DNA from 2 places in the Pseudoalteromonas sp. GABNS16E genome. Region 1 is predicted to be linked to the other one. Evidence: predicted binding sites of a transcription regulator. Region 1 holds the regulator's gene; the other holds the start of a gene.

Evidence for each region. Region 1 encodes MetJ, which represses methionine synthesis genes. Its sites were predicted from a motif close to TAGACGTCTAGACGTCTA; they were not measured.
Region 2: the regulator MetJ is predicted to act here: its motif matches at 1,751-1,768, upstream of metK (methionine adenosyltransferase).

Annotation. Positions count from the first base shown of each region.
Region 1 is NZ_JAQREZ010000001.1:169,668-173,103, forward strand. It holds gene PSI06_RS00740 (malic enzyme-like NAD(P)-binding protein) at 1-1,055, shown strand, start outside; gene metJ (met regulon transcriptional regulator MetJ) at 1,117-1,437, opposite strand; gene metB (cystathionine gamma-synthase) at 1,706-2,953, shown strand; gene metL (bifunctional aspartate kinase/homoserine dehydrogenase II) at 2,960-3,436, shown strand, end outside.
Region 2 is NZ_JAQREZ010000007.1:13,022-16,457, forward strand. It holds gene PSI06_RS04585 (hypothetical protein) at 1-188, opposite strand, end outside; gene metK (methionine adenosyltransferase) at 498-1,649, opposite strand; gene tkt (transketolase) at 1,954-3,436, shown strand, end outside.

The sequences.
Region 1 (3,436 bases):
GTAATATGGTTGCGGTGATCAGTAATGGTACGGCAATTTTAGGTTTGGGTAATTTGGGGCCTTTAGCCTCTAAACCTGTTATGGAAGGTAAGGCGCTTTTATTTAAACGTTTTGCTGGCTTAGATTCTATTGATATTGAAGTTAAGCATCGCACCACCGAAGACTTTATAAATACAGTGGCTAATATTGCAGACACGTTTGGTGGTATTAACTTAGAAGATATTAAAGCGCCAGAGTGTTTTGAAATTGAAAAAGCACTTATTGAGCGTTGCAGTATTCCGGTTTTTCATGATGACCAACACGGTACCGCTATTGTAACTGCGGCAGGTATGCTTAACGCCTTAGAAGTGCAGGGCAAATCAATAGAAGATGCCATTATTGTATGTTTAGGTGCAGGCGCTGCAGCGGTTGCTTGTATGGAGCTGTTAATTAAGTGTGGTGCACTGCGCGAACATATTTATATGCTAGACCGCAAAGGGGTTATTCATACTCGCCGCGATGACTTAAACGAATACAAACAGCTTTTTGCTAACAATACAGATAAGCGTACTCTACAAGATGTAATTGCTGATGCTGATGTGTTTGTAGGTGTATCGGGTCCTAACTTACTTGCACCTGAAGATCTAAAACTAATGGCTGATAAGCCAGTGGTGTTTGCATGTTCAAACCCAGATCCTGAAATTGCACCTGAGCTTGCGCACAGTGCACGTAAAGACTTAATTATGGCAACGGGGCGTTCTGATTTCCCTAACCAAGTTAATAATGTTTTATGTTTCCCGTTTATTTTCCGTGGTGCACTTGATGTACGTGCAAGCGCAATTAACGATGAAATGAAAATAGCGGCTGTTGAAGCTATTCGTAGTATTGCTAAAGAGCCAGTGCCTGAGCAAGTATTAAAAGCAGCGGGTGTAGAAAAGCTCGAATTTGGTGCAGACTACATTATTCCTAAACCTATGGACCCGCGTTTATTACCACGTATAGCCAAGGCGGTTGCTATTGCTGCTGTTGAGTCGGGCGTGGCACAAATTGACTTACCGGAAAATTATATGGCGTAATATATAGCGCTGAAACAAAAAAACCTCAGCATGCTGAGGTTTTTTTGTTTAAAAAGACGTTTTATTCTTCGTCTAAAATAGGCACTTCTAAACCCATTTCTTGCATTATTTTTTTAACTTCTTCAGGTACTTTTTCTGCGTTATCTTTACGTAGGTCATCATCATTAGGTAATGGCTGGCCTGTAAAGGCATGCAAAAACGCTTCGCATAGTAACTCGCTGTTTGTTGCATGACGCAGGTTGTTTATTTGACGACGTGTACGCTCATCAGTTAATACTTTTAATACATTTAGCGGGATCGAAACGGTGATCTTTTTAACTTGCTCTGATTTTTTCCCGTGTTCTGCGTATGGGTGAATATACTCACCATTCCATTTAGCCATAAGATGTATCGTTGCCTCAGATTATTAATTTCTCACACGGCGTTAAAAGCGTGTAAATATGCGTGAAATTCTATCGTTTTAAAAAAGATAGTCAAATAATAGATAGCAATCTATCTTAATAAGCTGTCTGTAATAGTAAATACAGCCTCATTGAAGTTTTACGCGTCTGTTATTTTTAGCCATCTAGAGCTTTAAATGCTTTGACTTATTATAATGGATAACTTACTCTTTTAGACGTCTAAACATCCAAATTAATCAGGTGACGAATATGAGCGAAAAAAACAAAGCAACCATTGCTGTACGAAATGGGGTTGATGCCGATAAACATCATGGCGCCGTTGTACCGCCAATTTATTTATCGACGACTTATTCGTTTGCCGATTTTGATACTAAGCGCGCATACGACTATGGACGCAGTGGTAATCCTAATCGCGATATTTTAGCTGACACTCTAGCAGAGCTTGAAGGTGGCGCACGCGGAATTATTACTGCTACGGGCATGGCAGCAGTGCACTTAGCCACACAGTTATTAAATAACGATGATACATTGGTTATTCCTCACGATTGTTATGGCGGCAGCTACCGTTTATTTACGTCGTTAGAAAAGCGCGGCTTGCTTAAACTTAAAGTGCTTGATTTAACTAAACCAGAAAGCCTAGAACAAATTTTAACCATTAAACCTAAATTAATTTGGATAGAAACACCAAGTAACCCTGTGCTGCGCCTAACGGATATTAAAGCCGTGACGGATATAGCAAAACAGTGCGGTGCATTAGTGGCCGCCGATAACACCTTTTTATCACCGGCATTACAAAACCCAATTAAGTTTGGCGTAGATATTGTTGTGCACTCAACCACTAAATATATAAACGGCCATTCTGATGTTGTAGGCGGTGCAGTTGTTGCTGCTACACAAGAGCTTGGTGATGAGCTTGCTTGGTGGGCCAATAACATTGGTATTACCGGCGCACCATTTGATAGCTATTTAACGTTACGTGGTTTACGTACTTTAAATGTGCGTTTAAAACAGCACCAAGAAAATGCCCTGGCAATTGCTAAATACCTAGAAAGCTCTGAGTATGTTAGCCAAGTTTACTACCCAGGCCTTGAATCGCATCCTCAACATGCGCTTGCTAAAGCCCAACAGCTTGGGTTTGGTGGTATGGTTAGTTTTGATATTAAAGGCGATGTGAATGATGCTGCGGCGTTTTTAACAAGCCTTAAAGAATTTAGCTTAGCAGAATCGTTAGGTGGGGTTGAGAGTTTAATTTGTCATCCTGCGACCATGACTCACGCAGGTATGGAAGCTCAAGCACGTTTAGAGGCGGGTGTGGGCGATACGCTAATTCGTATTTCGGTCGGTATTGAAGATGTAGAAGACCTACTGGCTGATTTTGAACGTGTATTTAACTTAGTTAAACCTGGTCAAAATAAAAATGTAGGGCGTGTTGGTAAAGCTGCAGGCAATGCCAATGGTGATGTAAAGCAGCAGGCTGCTCATCCAGCTTTGTGGTGATTGAGTATGGTAAACAGTGTACATAAATTTGGCGGCTCGAGCTTAAGCTCGGGCGAGCGCTATCAAAGTGTGGCAAAAATAATTATTGGCCACACACAGCCTGGCGATTGCGTGGTTGTATCTGCTGCGGGTAAAACCACCGATACATTGGTATCGCTGTGGCAAAGTTATCAACAACAAGATAAGCAAGCCGTTGCTGATATTTTGCTGCAATTGAGTAATCACCAAACGGCATTAATTGAAGAGTTATTAAAAGCCGATGCTAAACACACGGCTTTAGCTGTGTTAGCGCAAGAGCTAAGTGATGTAGCGGAGCAAGCCAGCAAGCAGCAGTTGCAAGAGGCGGCCTTACTGGCGCATGGTGAGCTGTGGTCTGCGCGATTATTGGCAGCCTATTTAACGCAATTAAACATTCAAGCGTGTGCTCATGATGCTAGAGCGCTGTTTAGTGTAACAAGCGGGGAGCTTTTGCATGCGCAAAAC
Region 2 (3,436 bases), on a different contig from region 1:
CTTGCTAGTAATTTGGCCTGCTTTAGGGCTTTGTCTTTATTGCTAGGTGCAAAGAGTGCTTTGCCATTAAAAAACTGAGTTACTTTATCTTCAGACGTTTTTAGCTTACTTGCTAAATTTACGCAGGCCGTTTTAGCCTCAGTGCCCTCGGCGAGTCCTACAAACATAACGCGAAAATTATTGGCCATTTACTTATCCCTTAAGCTTTTATTATACAAAGAGTATATACCTAAAACCGTGCGAAATTCGAGGGCTAGCTAATACCAATTTAATTCAAAACACGATTAGTTTAGCGTATTAAATAGCGCACTGACTGCGTTAAAATTATTTATATAAAATAACTGTACGCCGTAAATTCACTTTGTTATTGCACTATTTTTTGGGTGCTATGATAAACAACTAAATTAATGCAATTGATATAAAGCGCATAATTAGCCTTTGCTTTAGATATAAAAACGGCCCTTAAAAGGGCCGTTTATTATTTAATGCATTTTGGCTTATAGGCCAGCCGCTGCGCGAAGTGCGTCTGCTTTATCTGTACGTTCCCATGGGAATTCGTCACGACCAAAGTGACCGTATGCCGCTGTTGGTTGGTAGATAGGGCGCTCTAAATCAAGCATTTGAATTAAGCCGTAAGGGCGTAGGTCAAAGTGCTCACGAATAAGCTCAATTAAACGACCTTCTTCAAGCTTGCTTGTACCAAAAGTTTCAACGCTGATAGAGGTAGGCTCTGCTACACCAATTGCGTAAGATACTTGTAGCTCACACTTATCAGCAAGGCCTGCAGCCACTACGTTTTTAGCTACGTAACGTGCAGCGTATGCAGCTGAGCGGTCAACTTTTGATGGATCTTTACCTGAGAAAGCACCGCCACCGTGACGTGCCATACCACCGTATGTATCTACGATGATTTTACGACCCGTTAAACCACAGTCGCCCATAGGTCCACCAATTACAAAACGACCCGTTGGGTTAATGAAAAATTTAGTCGCGCTAGTAATAAGCTCGGCAGGAAGTACCGGCTTAATGATGGTTTCCATCACGGCTTCAACTAAGTCATTTTGCGAAATTTCTTCAGCGTGCTGAGTAGAAAGTACAACTGCATCAATACCTACTGGCTTGCCGTTTTCGTATGCAAAAGTTACTTGAGATTTTGCATCTGGGCGTAACCAGTTAAGCTCGCCGCTTTTACGTACTTGCGCTTGGCGCTGTACTAAACGGTGTGAGTAAGTAATTGGCGCAGGCATTAGTACTTCTGTTTCGTTACATGCATAACCAAACATAAGGCCTTGGTCGCCAGCACCTTGTTCTTCTGGGCTAGTACGGTCAACACCTTGGTTAATATCAGGAGACTGCTTACCAATAGTGTTTAAAATTGCACACGAGTCTGCATCGAAACCCATGTCTGAATGCGTGTAGCCAATTTCACGTACTGTTTTACGTGTAATTTCTTCAATATCAACCCATGCGCTAGTGGTAATTTCACCACCAACCATAACCATACCGGTTTTTACGTAAGTTTCGCACGCAACACGGGCATGAGAGTCTTGCTCTAGGATAGCATCAAGTACCGCATCAGAGATTTGATCGGCGATTTTATCCGGATGACCTTCAGAAACAGATTCAGAAGTAAATAAATGTTTTGCCATTGTATTTCTGCTCACAAATATTGCGCTTCACAAACGTCGGTATTAGCGCTAAAAAATTAAGGGGCGTATTTTATCTAAAACAAAACTCCTTGCATAGTGTTTTTACGCCTAGACGTCTAAATAAAATGAGTAATAACTTTTTGGTCTTAAAAAATATTCATAATAGCCCATTTTTATGGGGTTTTTAATTGCACAGTGCACCCACATTAAGTAAGAATGGTTGCTATAACAGCTCTTAAGTTACTTAAGGGTATTAACGAACACATAAGTACCCGCGCAAATACACATAAAGGTAGGAGAATTCATGCCATCTCGCAAAGAACTTGCAAATGCTATTCGCGTCTTGTCAATGGACGCAGTACAAAAGGCCAAATCTGGCCACCCTGGAGCCCCAATGGGCATGGCCGACATCGCAGAAGTATTATGGCGCGATTATCTAAAGCATAATCCAACTAATCCAGAGTGGGCTGACCGTGACAGATTTATTCTTTCAAACGGCCACGGTTCAATGCTTATCTATTCTCTATTGCACCTAACTGGTTACGACTTACCACTTGATGAAATTAAAAACTTCCGTCAAATGCATTCTAAAACGCCAGGCCACCCTGAGTACGGTTATGCACCAGGAATTGAAACTACTACGGGCCCACTAGGTCAGGGGATCACAAATGCGGTAGGTATGGCGATTGCTGAAAAAGCGCTTGCTGCACAATTTAACCGTGAAGGCCACGACATTGTTGATCACTACACATATGCATTTATGGGTGACGGTTGTTTAATGGAAGGTATTTCTCATGAAGCATGTTCACTTGCTGGCACATTAGGCCTTGGCAAGTTAGTGGCTTTTTGGGATGACAACGGTATTTCAATCGATGGTGAAGTTGAAGGTTGGTTTAGCGACGATACACCAGCACGATTTAAAGCGTACGGCTGGCATGTAATAAGTGACGTTGATGGTCACGACAGCGATGCTGTTAGTGCTGCAATAGCAGAGGCTCAAAGTGTTACCGACAAACCATCACTAATTTGTTGTAAAACAGTGATTGGTTACGGTTCACCTAACAAATCTGGTAGCCACGATTGTCACGGCGCGCCATTAGGTGATGACGAAATTACAGCGTCTCGCGAATTTTTAGGCTGGTCTGGCGGTGCATTTGAAATCCCTGATGATATTTACGCACAGTGGGATAGCAAAGAAAAAGGTCAACAGCTTGAATCTAGCTGGGACGAAAAATTTGCAGCATACGCAAAGGCATTCCCAGAGCTTGCAGCTGAATATAAGCGCCGTATTAATAACGAACTTCCAGGCGATTGGGCTGAAAAATCTCAAGCGTACATAGAGCAACTACAAGCAAACCCTGCAAACCCTGCATCTCGTAAAGCGTCGCAAAATGCATTAAATGCATTTGGCCCGTTATTACCAGAATTCATGGGTGGCTCAGCCGATTTAGCTGGATCAAACTTAACAATTTGGGATGGCTCTAAAGGGCTAACTGCAGACGATGCAAGCGGTAACTACGTTTACTACGGTGTACGTGAGTTTGGTATGTCGGCAATTATGAATGGTATTGCCCTTCATAAAGGTTTTATTCCTTACGGGGCAACGTTCTTAATGTTTGTTGAATACGCAAAAAATGCGGTACGTATGGCTGCGCTAATGAAGCAACCAAGCATTTTTGTATACACGCACGATTCAATCGGCCTAGGTGAAGACGGTCCAACTCACCAACCGGTAGAGCAAATTGCTAGCATGCGTCTAACGCCAAACTTATACAACTGGCGCCCGT